One region of the Ruegeria sp. AA3 genome, then DNA from elsewhere that is predicted to be linked to it. Evidence: riboswitches for the same ligand, from Rfam matches in the RefSeq annotation. Region 1 holds a riboswitch; the other holds the start of a gene.

Region 1 (7,483 bases):
TTTACTTAAGGTGATGTATGTGTGGGTAATGCGTGCGAGATGGTTGTTGATTGGTGCAATACTGTTTGTGTTGGCTTTTTCCGTGTGGAGTCTTCTTCCGCGAAATAGCGAGCAAGAAGCGTTCTCCCTGCTTACTCCAGCCGAAATGGCAGAACTCGACAATCAACCTAATATTACCGAGTCTCTAGACCGAGGATTGACCGTTACTCAATCCGATGGCCCCTTCGTAAACTTCAATTCGCCCAAAAAGGATATTGTCCAGTCGCCTATCAATATTGATGTAGACATTAGCCCGAGAGGAGATACGGCAGTTGATTTGTCGTCAATTCGGATCGACTATCGTATGGGTCCAGCATGGATCAATGTGACCAAACGAATAATGAAGCACGCCTCAGTCGAAGGTTCGCGCCTGCTCGCACGTTCGGCTGAACTGCCGGTTGGGCGGCACACGATGCGACTCTCCATACAGGACGAGGATAAAAGGCGGACGAGGGTTACTGTGTCGTTTGTCGTGCAGTGAACTGTTAGAAGAAGCAACTACTCGCGATATTACTCAGTCGGCCACTCAACCCTGCGCAATTACCAACGGCGGCTCCTTCGGAAACGGACTGATATCGGACCACTTGAAACATTTTTCTGTCAGGATTGCGCTTGTCTCCCATGTGTTGGAACGCTCCCGCTGTTCGGTGCCGTATTGCATCCCTGATCGATAGACCCCAAGAGCGCTAACGCTGGCGACAGTGCGGCCATTAAGCTATGCCTCAGCGTCTTTGAATGGTGCCCAGTCAAGACTTCTTACGGCCCTGAGATGCGTCAGCGACCGGGGCCCATGGTCTTGTACCGGTGCAAAAACTCTCGGAATTCCACCCAATCCGGTCTTTGATTTAGCTCGACAATTTTCTGCGCGTGCCAAGAGCAAGCGGAGGCATGCAAGGACGCCAGTTGGTCATCAGACATCAAACGTTCCCGCTCTACCGCAGCCTTTTCCCAAAGCGGCAAGATCGACCGGTCCTCAACCAAATTCGCGTTCATATTGTTCCAATAGGATTCGGCCTGATCATCGTGAATATGATTAGTTTTACCCCGATCCCGTTTAACCATGAACGACCCGATTGAACGCGTCACATAGTGATGGATACGCGCAAAATCATGGCGGTAGTTGGATGTGGCACGCCAGGTCACAGCTTCGGGGTCAAGTAGTTGCCCGCCACCATCAACCCATCTGATCTCGGACATGCGTTCAGGCGCAACTCCTTTAGGGCGATGCGGACCATATCGGGTGAATAACCCGTTGTTGCGCGTTATACTCTTCAGCCCGCCCGCAACGCCCGAATAAAAGCCCTGCTCAGTATCGCAAAGAAAGAACTGCTCAGCCACTGGAATATCGCTGAAGTCTTCGACGCCACCGCAACCGAATAGCTTCCAGGCAAAAGAGGCAACATCAAAAGGCTCTCCTGCGGTTTCCTGCAACTTTTCCAGCAACTTGTGCATGGAGGGATCAGGAAGGCGGATGTTCAGATATTCATCAACGTCCAGCGAAAAGGTCCAGTCCGCATCAAGAAACCTCGGATGTGAACGAACTCGCCTGAGCATCGTGTTCTGCGGGCTTTGCTTTGGCTTGACCGAATTATCAACATGGGTTGCAATGCCCAGATCCCCGAGCCGTTCTGCAATCAGATCGGTGCCGTCATCACAATCGTTGGTGTAAATGAGGAAATGGTCAATGCCGAGTGACAGGTAGTAGGACACCCAATCAATCATGAACGGGCCTTCGTTCTTCATTGTCGTGTAGACAACGATCCTGTCAGTCATTGCAAGTCCTGCGGTTGAACCAAAGTGGCGCAATCTTCTGTAGGTCCTTCTCGGGTGCCAACATCCCCAATTCGATATGAAATTGGTTCATTATTTATAGCTTTTGAACCGCGACCTGAGCGCCTTTGATCGCCTTGAGACGCAAGCCCGCCGAGTTTGCGCCCAAAAACTCGTGGAGTGCACGCATCACACCATCTTTCCACCATCCCCTCCGATGGTAGTCGTCCAACATGATGACACCGCCTTCGATCATCTTCGGCAATACCGCATCCAGATCCGCTTTGACCCCTTCATATGAATGGTCTCCATCAAGATAGGCGAAACCGATACTCTGATCTTCGAACAGGCGCAGTGCAGGAACCGAAAAATCGCGAATTACCGAAACTTGACCCTTCGCTATCTCAGAGGCGTATGTGTTTTTCACCGCTTCATAGATGCGGTCCATATCGTTTTGGCTACGCGCTCCGGCCAAAGATGCGCCACCATCTGCGTCGGGCTGCACGCCCCATGGGTCGATGAGGCACAGCTTAGAAGGCTTCAATTCATCGAGTAATATCCGCGAAAACTCGCCCCGCCAGACGCCAATTTCGATGCTGAGCTTTCCGTGCGGCATTGTCTTGAGCATTTCGCGCCTCAGCGCATCTTTCCGCTCGCGCTGCAGGGCTTGTTTCTTGCGGCGGTCCTCGGCGGATACGGTTTCAGCCATGGGCGTCTTCTCCGATATGAGAATTCTGCAAGGCCTCAACCAAATCTAGCCAATCAGGTCTGGCCTTCAACTCTGCGGCTTTTGTACTATGCCATTCGCAGGCTTTGTGGTGAAGCTCGGCCAACTGTGGATCAGCCATCATCTCGGCTTTGATGTCATGCATGGCGGGCATGTGGCCCAAGATCGAGCGATCTTCGACATCATTGTGATTCATTACAAGCCAGTATTTCAGACCTTGGTCCTGGCCAACATGGTTAGTCCGGCCCCGTTCACGTTTGACAAGAAAGCTATCGGTACTTCGTACTGCATAGTGGTGAATACGCGCGAATTTATGGCTGAATCCGCGCCACGCCTTCCATTTCACCTGATCTGCCGGGTAGAGGTTTCCGCCTGCATCTCTCCACAACACCCCTTCGTACGGTGCGTCGGGATTTGGAGCGTCCTCTGGATTGATCCGAGGACGGTGGGCGCGAAACCGACTAAACTTGCCGTTATTTCGGAATAGCGTTTTGAAACCTTTCGTCCGGTGATGGGGGTAGCTGTCTTCGGTGGCCGCCTGAAAGAACATCTCAGGGACAGGTCGATCAACAAAGTCATTTAAGCCGGCATTTCCGAACATACGCCAACAGATCGATATTGCATCAGCTTCACCGCTTGCCTCTACCAGTGACTGAACATTGCCTTCAGGCAAACGGATGTTGACGTATTCATCCACATCCAGGCTCATAATCCAATTTGCGGACTGATAACTTGGATGACTGCGAGATCGGGTAAAAGCCCGGTTCTGGGGCGTAGCCCGTGGTCCGACCTTGTTGCGCTCATGATGCGCCCAGCCTAAGGCCTGCATCCGATCACCGATGACATCTGTGCCATCAGAACAGTCGTTGGTGTAGATCAGGATATCATTGAACCCGATTGCGCGGTTGTAAGCCACCCAATCGATCATAAATGGCCCTTCGTTCTTCATCGTCGTCACGATGAGAAAGGTCTCGTTTCCCATAAGTTAAACTCTTGCCTGTGCCATTATCGGACTATTGTTGATCTGTTTAGAATAGCCTCCGGAATTTGTCCAACGCAGCAAGTCCCAAGAAGAACTGGCTGCCTCGTCTCAGCCCCCTAAGCGGGTCTGATGAAATTGATAGAATTCAATATGCACTCAGCGCTAGCTAAAATTGAGTTAACCGCAGACCTCATCAGGGCCTTCCTGCCACGATCCGAATAACCACCTCCGAACCGTAGAAAGCCGTGGCATCATCAAACGAAACTCTTCATGAACATCAGCACATTATGTTTTACCGGTTTTGAGGAACCACTTCGTAACCCGGCTCTTCCGGCTCATCATCCTGCATTTCCGCGGGGAACCCCGGAGCACGGATATCCAGCCCCGTGGCGTCCTCAAGGCGTTTGATAATGTTGGGGGAAAGTTCCCGGTCACCGTAGCGTGCGATTCCGTCGTCGAAGATTTTCATCATCACCGGGTTTATCTCCAGCGGCACCCCGGCGCGGTCGGCGACCTCCTGAAACAGACCGATATCCTTTTTGACCAGATCCATGGTGAATGAGATATCGCGCGACCCATTCAGGATCACCTGGCTTTCCGTTTCGTGCACAAATGATGTGCCTGACGAAATTTTGATCGCCTCATAGGTCGTGCCAAGATCCATCCCTGCGGCCTTTGCGGTCACCAAAGCCTCGGCGCAAGTGATCAGATTTGCGGTTGCCAAATAGTTTGTCAGCACCTTCAACACTGAGGCCGATCCCAAATCGCCTGTGTGCAAAACGCGGCGCCCCATCGTCGTCAGGAACGGCAGAATGCGCTCAAATGTTTCTCGATCGCAGCCTGCGAAGATCGAAATATTGCCCGTAGCCGCCCGATGACATCCGCCCGATACCGGGCAATCGACTGCAGCCCCCCCACGTTCGATCACCGAAGCACCCAATCGTTTTACTTCCGCTTCGTCGGTGGTGGACATTTCCATCCAGATCTTACCGGATGTCACTTCGGACAGCATCTCCTGCATTACCGCGTCCGAGGCGGCAGGAGATGGCAGACAGGTAATCACGGCGTCACAATCACGCATCAATTGGGCGGGGCTTTCAGCTGCCTTCGCACCCTGCGCGACAAAACCAGACACAAGATCAGGGTTGAGGTCATGAACGGTCAGGTCAATCCCATTGCGCAGCAGCGAGCCCGACAATTTTCCGCCCACGTTTCCCAGCCCGATGAAGCCTACTTTCATATGACGCTCTCCCTGTTCGTCTTTCGATGCACATGCGAACACGCCTGTTGACCTAAGTCATGCCGTCCAGCGACCCTCAGAGGTCGCTTTTTTGCCCCTGTACGCACAGTTGAGCGAGACTCGCTTGACAAGGGGGGTGATGCTGTCCCAAGAGCCAAGTGTTGGTGTCTGCAGCAGCAGATGAAAAGGGAATGCGTCAGCGGATTTTCCGTCAAACGCAGCCGCCCCCGCGACCGTGACCGGAGAGGGTGCCCAAGCCACTGGCGAATGCCGGGAAGGCGGGACATCCGACAGAGCACCGCTCTGACATCCGCAAGCCGGGAGACCTGCCAACGCCCGAAGATGAAACCGGACGGGGTGTTCCGGTGTGGGGCTTTGATCGGCCCGCATGAAACCCCGTCCCCCACGAAGAGGATTGGGGGGATGAGAGACATGACCGAGACCACACCGGTCGAGCTGCTGGTCTGCACTACATGCCGTCGCGGCCTACCCGTCGAAGACGAAGCCCAACGCCCCGGCACATTGCTGCACAAAGCGCTTGAACAGGCCGCCCTGCCCGAGGGCATCACCCTGAAAGCAGTAGAATGCCTGTCAAACTGCGATGAGGGCTGTTCTATCGTGCTGCGTGGCGGACCTGATCGCTGGACATTCGTTTACGAACACCTCAGCGAAACCGATCACGTTGAAACCATCATTGAAGGTGCCACCAAGTACCTTCAGACCGAGGACGGGCTGGTCAAATGGCGTGAACGCCCCGAACACTTCCGCAAGAATTGCGCGGCCCGTATTCCCCCGATTGGAGCCCTGAAATGAGCAATCTCGAAAAACTGCCCGTCACCGTGATCACCGGCTTTCTGGGCTCGGGCAAAACGACGCTGGTCAAGCATTTGATGCAGAACCCGCAAGGCAAGCGCTTGGCTGTTGTAGTCAATGAGTTCGGCGATGTGGGTGTCGATGGCGATATCCTGAAATCCTGCGCAATCCCGGATTGCCCAGCAGAAAACATCATGGAACTGGCCAATGGCTGCATCTGCTGCACCGTGGCCGACGATTTCATTCCCACGATTGAAGCGCTTATGGCCTTGGAGCCGCGCCCCGATCACATTCTGATCGAAACCTCGGGCCTGGCCCTGCCTAAGCCGCTGCTCAAAGCGTTCGACTGGCCAGACATTCGCTCGAAAATCACCGTCGACGGCGTGATCGCTTTGGCCGATGCCGAAGCTGTTGCTGCTGGTCGGTTCGCACCCAATGTCGAAGCGGTAGACGCCCAGCGCCTCGCCGATGAGTCGATCGACCACGAGACTCCACTATCGGAGGTGTTTGAAGATCAGATCTCTTGCGCCGACATCATCCTGCTGACCAAGCCGGATCTGGCCGGTCCCGATGGTGTCGCCAAAGCCAAAGAGGTCATCGCGGCCGAAGCCCCTCGCCCCCTACCCGTCGTCGAAGTCGCCGAAGGTGTCGTGGACGTGCGCGTTGTCTTGGGCCTCGAAGCTGCTGCCGAGGACGACATGGAAGCGCGTCCCAGCCATCATGATGGTCATCACGATCACGAGCATGACGATTTTGAAAGTATCATCGTCGAATTGCCGGAACAGACTGATCCGCTGGATTTGGTCGCCAAGATCGAACGCCTGGCAAAGGAACTGAACATCCTGCGCGTCAAAGGCTATGCCGCGGTTCAGGGCAAGCCCATGCGCCTGCTGGTACAGGCCGTCGGCTCGCGGGTACGTCATCAGTATGACCGCCCGTGGGAACCTGGTGAAGAGCGCCGTTCGCGCCTTGTGGTTATCGCCGAGCATGATGATATCAAAGAGGCCGAAATCCGTGATATCCTTGTGGGTGTGACCGAGGCCGCCGAGTAAGAGTCATGCACGTCGTCTTCCGCGAAAGCCACGGGTTAGAGGAAACCGAGACCCCAACCGATCTGGGCCAGAGCCCGGCGGACTTGGTGGTGCTGTCATTTTCTGACAGTGACCTTGGCGCTTTCGCGGCGGGCTGGCATCGCGGTGGCGGGCCAGACGGGCGCATGCCAACCCTGCGGCTGGCCAACCTGACAGCTCTAAAACACCCCCTTTCTGTCGATACATATGTCGAACAGACGCTTGAGGGGGCCAAAGGCATCCTGATCCGCCTGATTGGCGGCGTGCCATATTGGTCTTACGGCTTGCAGCAGGTTCTGGCACTGGCACAGGCCAAGGGGATCGCACTGGCTGTCCTGCCTGCGGACGGGCGCGAAGATACGCGGCTGGATGAGTACTCCACCCTGCCCGTCTCAACCCTGCGGCGCTTGGCGCATCTGTGTGACACCGGCGGAGAGGTTGCGGCGCAGGCCGCACTCGCGCAGATGGCACTGGCGGCGGGACTATATGCCGGTCCGGTGATGGGGACAAAGTCCATACCGGATTACGGCGCCTGGTGCCCGGATCGTGGCGTTATACCGGCAGACACAGCTTTTTCGGGCGATGCAAAACGCATTATCGTCACGTTTTATCGGGCCTACCTGACCTCTGCCGACACTGCCCCAATCGCGGCTTTGATCCGCAGTGTGCGATCGCGTGGATTCGAGGCCATTGGCCTGTTCGCCCCATCGCTCAAAGCGCCAACCGCCGCAGACTGGTTGCGTGAGACGATCGTGGCGCTGAAACCTTCGGCGATCATCAATGCCACCTCCTTTTCGGGCAAGGGCGCATCAGGCACTTCACCCTTGGATGCTGCCAATGTG
Region 2 (7,483 bases), on a different contig from region 1:
GTGGTAACCAGCGTACTTGGACCAGCGACCTCTCTGTTCACGATGGTTGTCTATGATCGCATCCTGCCGAATTTATTGGCCTTGGTTGCTGGTGTTGGCTATGCGCTGCTGTTTGACTTTCTTATCCAAAATCTGCGGTCGCGTTTCATTGACACAGCAGGGAAACGGGCGGATAGGAAGATCGCCGAACGGCTGTTCAATCAGTTGATGACGCTCAAGATGAAGTCACGTAGGGTCAGAATGGGCGAATGGGCTCGATCCTGCGGGACTTTGAGGTGGTACGTGACTTTTTCACCTCAGCCTCTCTGGTTGCTTTGGTCGATTTACCCTTCCTATTTGTATTTATCGGTGTGATCTGGGCCATCGGCGGTACTCTCGCGCTGGTTTCGGCAATTGCTGTGCCGATTAGTTGCTATCGGGGCTTTTGGCGCACCCATTCCTCAGCCGATATGCGCGTGAATCTAGTTTTGATAGTCAGACCAAACAATCAGTTCTGATGGAAACGCTGACGGGGATGGAAACGCTCAAGACGACCGGTGCCGAACCGGTCATGCGCGCTCGCTGGGAGGAGACGGTACGCGCGCAGGCAGATAGTTCCGGCAGGACGCGTTTGCTGTCATAGGGAACGGTGAGCCTTACCTTTCTGGTTCAACAGATCACGCAGGTCACGATTGTGTTTTTCGGTGTGTTCCTGATCCGGGACGGGGTGTTCTCCATGGGAGCACTGATCGCTTGCGTGATCTTGACGGGCAAAACCTTGTCACCTCTGTCCCAGTTGGCGCAGGTACTGACGCGTCTGAACCAAGCGCGCGTGGTTTATCACCAGATCGTTGCGATTATGGTGCAATAGGTCGAGCGTCAGCCTGGCCGACGCTATTTGTCTCGGCGCAGGATCGAAGGTCAGATTGACTTCAAGGGTGTCAGTTTTGCTTACGATGATGCGTTGGGTTCGATTCTTAAGGATATCGATTTAGCGATCAAACCGGGCGAAAAAGTCGCGATATAGGGCCCGATTGGGTCTGGGAAAGCACTCTGGCGCGCTTGATCTTGGATTTGTATGAACCTGATACCGGGGCGGTCATGCAGGATGGTCTGGATGCGCGTGCCGTGGATCCGGCGGATAAGACCCGCAATATTGGCGCTGTGTTGCAGGATTGCTGGCCGTTCTCAGGGACTCTGAAGGAGAACATCATTTCTGGCCGGTTTAGATAATCTCTTCCGGCTTCGGTCGCTTGTTTGCCATTCTTGGTCCTCTATTTCTTAAACATAGCGGTGGACCATTTCAGTTGGGGAGGCTCACAAACTGGCTTCGCCTGAAACCCGTATTCCAGCCTTTCAGACCCGTCTCGCACGTGCCGAAATTCGCGCACCGACACGCAGCATTGTCAATCAGGTTTTGATTTCGACTTTGGGCGGAGTGGTCCAGCAGGGTCAGACCGCAGTTGAAATGTACCGTTTGCCGAAACCGTCACAGTCGAGGCCTTTGTCGGGCCGGATGACATTGCCTTTATTCGATCTGATCTGGAGGTAAAGGTGCGTATTACGGCATATGACGCTTCACGCTATGGTGCCCTGGACGGGCGGGTAACGCGCATCGGCGCGGATACGGTACTTGCCCCGGATGGAGATACGTCGGTTTATGTCGTGGCGATACGGATGAGTGGAGCGTTGACGGACGCGGATGGGCAGAATCTGGACGTGATACCGGGAATGGTTGCTCAAGTTGATATGCTGCCCGAACCAAAAACAGTGCTGGAGTATCTGACGAAGCCAGTCATCCGCGTAAAGGACAGGGCGTTTCGAGACTGACGGATTACGGCTGTTCTGTCCCCGCACTCATTTTGTTACCGCGTTGATATCACTTCACCAATACGTGATGAGCCCTGTGCTGGATTATGGCCGTTCCAGTTCCAATCTAGTTTGAATATTTAGCCATCGACTTGATTGCAGCACACCTAGGCTGGGCCTAAGTCGAACCAAGAACGAGCCAAACAAACATGTTGCAGCAATCCAGTTCTCTCTTTGGTCTTGCGGTTCTATGGGTCGTTGTGATGCACGTCGGGGTAATCACCCAATTCGACAGGGCCATGAGGCGTAATTTTCCCGTGGTTGCCCGGTGTTGTCACGTTTTTGAGCGTTTTTGCGGGTTATTTTGGCAATATTTCTTTGTTCAGGATCGTGCGGAAACGCCCCTCAATTGGTCAGAGCAGTCAGGGATTGGGTGCGCCTACGAAAATGCTACTTCAACTGTTCCGCTCGGGTCGACGCGTGATTTGCGCCCCATTGGTGCGGTTCATTTTGCGCATTACCCATTGCTGACAGTGGAGCAGGGAGCGAAAGGCCACTCAGCTGCGATTGTCGGTCGATAAGCGCGGAACCCAATTCCGAGGACAAGCTTTTTCCCAAGCGACAGCGATTGCAAGCAGGTGGCTAATCGATGGACCTGAACCTCATTCAAAATGGTGGTACATTTAGTTTCGTGGCCACCCCAAGCTCACCGATCTGTCGTGAAATCAGGAGATTACATGTCTAATAATGACCAAATCGTATCGCCAATTAACAAAGCTTCTGATCTGCTGGTCGCAGCGCTTGAGGCGGAGGGTGTTGAGTACATCTTTGCTGTTCCGGGAGAAGAGAACCTGGATGTTCTGGAATCTCTAAGAACCTCAAAAATAGAGTTGGTTCTAACGCGTCACGAACAGGGCGCGGCATTCATGGCTGCGACCTACGGTCGTCTGACGGGTAAGGCCGGAGTCTGCATGGCGACGCTGGGGCCGGGGGCAACGAACTTTGCTACACCAGCGGCCTATGCTCATCTGGGTGGTATGCCGCTGATCATGATCACGGGGCAGAAACCAATCAAGAAGTCGAAACAGGGCCAGTTTCAGATTGTCGATATTGTTGGGCTATTCGATCCGATCTGCAAAATGTCCAAACAGATCGTACACGGCAACACAATCCCCTCATTGATCCGCGAAGCCTTTCGTGTCGCGCAAGAGGAGCGCCCCGGCGCGGTTTTGTTGGAACTTCCGGAAGACATTGCAGCCGAAGAGACTTCTGAGCATGTTCTTGAACCGCATCAGCGTCACTATGCCGTGGCCGGTGATGCAGTTCTGACCGAAGCGGCTGAGATGATCCGTGCTGCCAGGATGCCGCTTTTGCTTTTGGGGGCCGGGGCGAACCGAAAACACGCCCGCAGCGCATTGAGCAAGTTCGTGAACGATACCCAGATCCCATTTTTCAATACTCAGATGGGTAAGGGTGTCGTGGATGAGCGGTCCGAACTGTTTTTGGGCACAGCCGCTCTGTCGGATGGTGATTATCTGCACTGCGCCATCGAACGCGCTGATCTGATCATCAATGTGGGTCACGATGTTGTGGAAAAACCACCGTTCTTTATGGAAGAGGGCGGCACCAAAGTGATCCATGTTAACTACAAGGCCGCGCAGGTTGATCAAGTTTATTTCCCTCAAGTTGAAGTGGTTGGTGATCTGGCGCAATCCATCTCCAAATTGGGGGAGTTCCTGCAAGGACCTTTGGAATTTGACCGAAGTTACTTCCAGCGGGTCAAAAACGAGACCGATCTACACACATCAGAAGGCGCTGATGATCCGCGCTTTCCGGTCATCCCCCAGCGGTTTGTAGCTGACACACGTAAAGTCATGGGGGACTGCGATATCATCGCTTTGGACAACGGTATCTACAAAATTTGGTACGCCAGAAACTACCAGGCCTATCAACCCAACACGGTTCTGCTGGACAACGCGCTTGCGACCATGGGGGCAGGCCTACCTTCGGCCATGATGGCAGCGAAGCTATATCCTGAGCGTAGGGTTATGGCCATTTGCGGTGACGGAGGGTTCATGATGAACAGCCAGGAGATTGAAACCGCCGTTCGTCTTGGCCTCAATCTTGTTGTTACTGTTCTGAATGACAGCTCGTACGGAATGATCCGTTGGAAGCAGTCGCATGCGGGGTTTGATGATTGGGGATTGGAATTTAAGAATCCTGATTTTGTGCAATACGCTAACAGCTATGGTGCTACGGGTCATCGGGTCGAAAGGACAGAAGATCTGGTGCCTACCTTTGAAAAAGCGTTTGAAGCAGGTGGTGTGCATCTGATCAACTTGCCGGTCGATTACAGTGAAAACCAACGCGTTCTCATTGATGAGCTTGCGGCGAAGGTCTGTCTGATATGAGTAATGTTGTTGAAGTTCTGAACCCGTTTGATCTTGAGAAAATCGGCAGTGTCGAGGTTAAAAGCTGGAACGATATCAATGTCATGCTGAATGTGGCACACGGTCTGCACCGTGATCGAGGCACTTGGTTGCCTGCTTACAGGCGGATTGAGGTTCTGAAGAATACAGCTCGGATCATGTCCGGCCGCGCGGAAGACCTTGCGATGCTAATCGCCAGCGAAGGTGGCAAACCCTTGATTGACGCGCGCATCGAAGTGACGCGTGCCATTGATGGTGTCGAGCTGTGTATCCATGAGATCGGTCAGATGGCGGGTCGGGAAATACCGATGGATCTGACGGCGGCAGGATCGGGTCGGATTGCCTTTACACAGCGTGAACCTATCGGCGTAGTGGTTGCCGCAAGCGCGTTTAACCATCCGTTGAACTTGATCGTACATCAGGTGGCGCCGGCTGTGGCCACTGGATGCCCGGTCCTCGTCAAACCGGCACTTGATACACCACTGTCATGCGAAGCATTTGTCGACATCCTGTACGAGGCTGGCCTACCAAAGGAGTGGTGCCATCTGACGATTTGCCAAAATGATGTAGCTGAACGGATGATCACGGACGCGCGTGTCGGATTCTTTTCTTTCATCGGATCGGCACGTGTCGGTTGGATGCTGCGCTCGAAGCTGGCGCCGGGGACGCGATGCGCGTTGGAGCACGGCGGAGCGGCGCCAGTTATCATCGATGAGACAGCCGACATTGATGCCATGATCCCCTTGTTGACCAAGGGTGGATTTTATCATTCCGGTCAAGTTTGTGTCTCGGTTCAGCGTGTTTTTGCTCCATCAGGGATGGCGGAAACGGTCGCTCGAAAGTTGGCAGAAGCCGCCTCAGCGCTGAAGGTGGGTGATGCCCGTGACGCCAGCGTGGAATGTGGGCCACTGATCCGTCCGGGTGAAGTTGATCGAGTAGAACAATGGGTAGACGAAGCGGTTGCGGGAGGTGCCCGCGTAATGACAGGGGGTAAACGGCTGGGCCGAACGACCTATGCTCCGACTGTCCTTCTAAACCCACCCGCTGATGCGAGCGTGTCCACCTCCGAAATCTTCGGGCCGGTCGTTTGTGTTTATGAATATGATGATCTTAGTGCTGCATACGAAGCTGCAAACGCTCTTCCTTTTGCATTTCAGGCGTCGGTCTTTACCAAATCCCTGGATACAGCAATGCATGCCGTGCGGTATTTGGACGCCACGGCCGTCATGGTGAACGATCATACTGCTTTTCGGGTCGACTGGATGCCATTCGCGGGTCGCCGTCAATCAGGGTACAACACCGGCGGTATCGGCTACACCATGCATGACATGACGCAAGATAAGATGGCTGTAATACGGCTGTGAAGAAGCTGTCAGGATCGATCCGATGCTGGTCGAGCGAATGTGGGTACTCTAATTTCGCAAATGGCCCGCTTAGTGACGGAAACGATTGTTGACCGTGCTTTGCATGTTCTGGCATGAACACGCCATGTTCGGTTCCGGGGGATTCCCCTGGAAGCAATAGGGAATGTAGTGCGGTGCTCTTCGCGCCAAATCTGCAACTGCCCCCGCAACTGTAAGCGGCGAGCGCGGCTGACAATGCCACTGGGATATCCCGGGAAGGCCAGCATAGCGCTTTGACCCGCAAGTCAGGAGACCTGCCGAACACGCGCCCTCGGAAAGGGTGCTCATTGTCGGCGACGGGGTGTGCGCCTTATCCGTTTGTCTCGGTCGACGAACGGACGCGGGCCTTCCCCAAGTCAAAACCAAATATGTGCCGGGGAAGGCGCGACCTGAGAAGGACTGAGTTTTGAAGAAATTGCTTTTGGCAGCAGCAGCTGCTGCAGTGATGCCTGCGTTTGCGAGCGCTCATTTCCTAATGGAATACACAGAAAACACGATGATCGAGCGACCCGGTGATGTGCCGGTAAAGCTGATATTCTGGCACCCGTTTGAAGCTGGTCATGTGATGACGCTTGAAAAACCGGAAGAATTTTATGTGATCCACAACGGCAATAAAACCGATCTGCTGGCCACATTGGAAGAAACCACATTTGACGGCCCAGACAACAGCGCCAAGGCGTTCAAAGGCTCGGTCCCGGTGAAGCGTTCGGGCGACTATGTGGTGGTGACCGTTCCTACGCCTTACTACGAAGAATCTGAGGATATTTATATCCAGCAGATCACCAAGGCCTATCTGAACCGAAATGAACTGCCCACCGACTGGGATCAGCCGCAAGGTCTGGCAACAGAAATCCTGCCGCTTAACAAGCCCTACAACATCATTGCTGGCTCAACTTTCACGGGTCGCGTGCTGAGCGATGGCAAACCAGTTGCAGGGGTCGAGATTGAGATCGAATACATCGCCGCCGCCCCTGACCTCAAAGGCACGGGCGCCGCTGCACCGACGGTGTCACCGCTGCCAGGTGGTGCGCTGGTAGCGATTTCGGACGAGAATGGCTATTTCAGTTTTGGTGTACCCAAAGCCGGTTACTGGGGTTTCGCCGCTTTGGGCTCTGGTCCGAAAACCGAGCATGAAGGTAAAGAGCTGAGCCAGGATGCCGTGATCTGGATCCGCGCCTGGGATCTGGAGTAAACCCTTATGCACATTGTAGATGGTGCTCTTTCGAACCCTGTCGTAATCGGCGGTGCGATCGCTGCTGCAGGCGGGATTGCAATGGGGTTGAGGTCGCTGGATCTGGATCGCATTCCCACAGCGGGTGTTCTGTCAGCCAGTTTCTTCGTTGCTTCGCTGATTCATGTGCCGATTGGCCCATCTTCTGTGCATCTGATCCTGAATGGCCTGGCCGGGCTTTTGCTCGGTTGGGCCGCCTTTCCGGCTTTGTTTGTAGGGCTGCTGTTACAGGCTGTATTCTTTGGATTTGGCGGATTGACTGTGCTTGGGATAAATACGCTGAATATTGCCCTTCCGGCGGTACTGACCTGGATGATCTTTGGCCGCCTCATCGCCCGAGGCTCGGCCATTCAGGGGGCGATTTGGGGCGGTATCGGGGGGGCGTTCTCAATCGCAGCCACAACCGCGTTTGTTGCCATTTCGCTGGCGATGTCCGGTGACGCGTTCCTGCCTGCGGCCAAGCTGGTGTTTTTCGCCCATATACCGGTTATGGGCATTGAAGCCATGCTTACGGGGTTTGCCGTGATGTTGGCGCGCAAGGTGAAACCGGAACTGTTCAAAAAGGCGGTTTTAACATGAAACAACTGGTTGTTATTGCCACGCTGATGCTCACACCGATTTCGGCCCTCGCA

Evidence for each region. Region 1 has a riboswitch for cobalamin ahead of ACR0JR_RS20510 (DUF1636 family protein). Riboswitches for the same ligand answer to the same signal wherever they lie in the genome.
Region 2: it holds a riboswitch for cobalamin, as region 1 does, so the genes downstream of both, ACR0JR_RS17285 (DUF4198 domain-containing protein) here and ACR0JR_RS20510 (DUF1636 family protein) in region 1, are expected to answer to the same signal.

What each region holds. Positions count from the first base shown of each region.
Region 1 covers NZ_JBQGAQ010000016.1:64,572-72,054, reverse strand. Annotated here, with positions in the region: gene ACR0JR_RS20535 (hypothetical protein) at 1-520, shown strand, start outside; gene ACR0JR_RS20530 (glycosyltransferase family 2 protein) at 814-1,812, opposite strand; gene ACR0JR_RS20525 (class I SAM-dependent methyltransferase) at 1,907-2,518, opposite strand; gene ACR0JR_RS20520 (glycosyltransferase family 2 protein) at 2,511-3,518, opposite strand; gene ACR0JR_RS20515 (NAD(P)-dependent oxidoreductase) at 3,811-4,758, opposite strand; cobalamin riboswitch at 4,904-5,106, shown strand; gene ACR0JR_RS20510 (DUF1636 family protein) at 5,191-5,571, shown strand; gene cobW (cobalamin biosynthesis protein CobW) at 5,568-6,623, shown strand; gene cobN (cobaltochelatase subunit CobN) at 6,629-7,483, shown strand, end outside.
Region 2 covers NZ_JBQGAQ010000011.1:22,012-29,494, reverse strand. Annotated here, with positions in the region: gene ACR0JR_RS17315 (hypothetical protein) at 1-354, shown strand, start outside; gene ACR0JR_RS17310 (hypothetical protein) at 629-850, shown strand; gene ACR0JR_RS17305 (P-loop NTPase family protein) at 1,042-1,212, shown strand; partial or broken gene ACR0JR_RS17300 (beta-barrel domain-containing protein) at 1,483-1,809, shown strand; gene ACR0JR_RS17295 (acetolactate synthase large subunit) at 2,526-4,199, shown strand; gene ACR0JR_RS17290 (aldehyde dehydrogenase family protein) at 4,196-5,581, shown strand; cobalamin riboswitch at 5,694-5,896, shown strand; gene ACR0JR_RS17285 (DUF4198 domain-containing protein) at 6,027-6,812, shown strand; gene cbiM (cobalt transporter CbiM) at 6,819-7,430, shown strand; gene ACR0JR_RS17275 (cobalt ABC transporter permease) at 7,427-7,483, shown strand, end outside.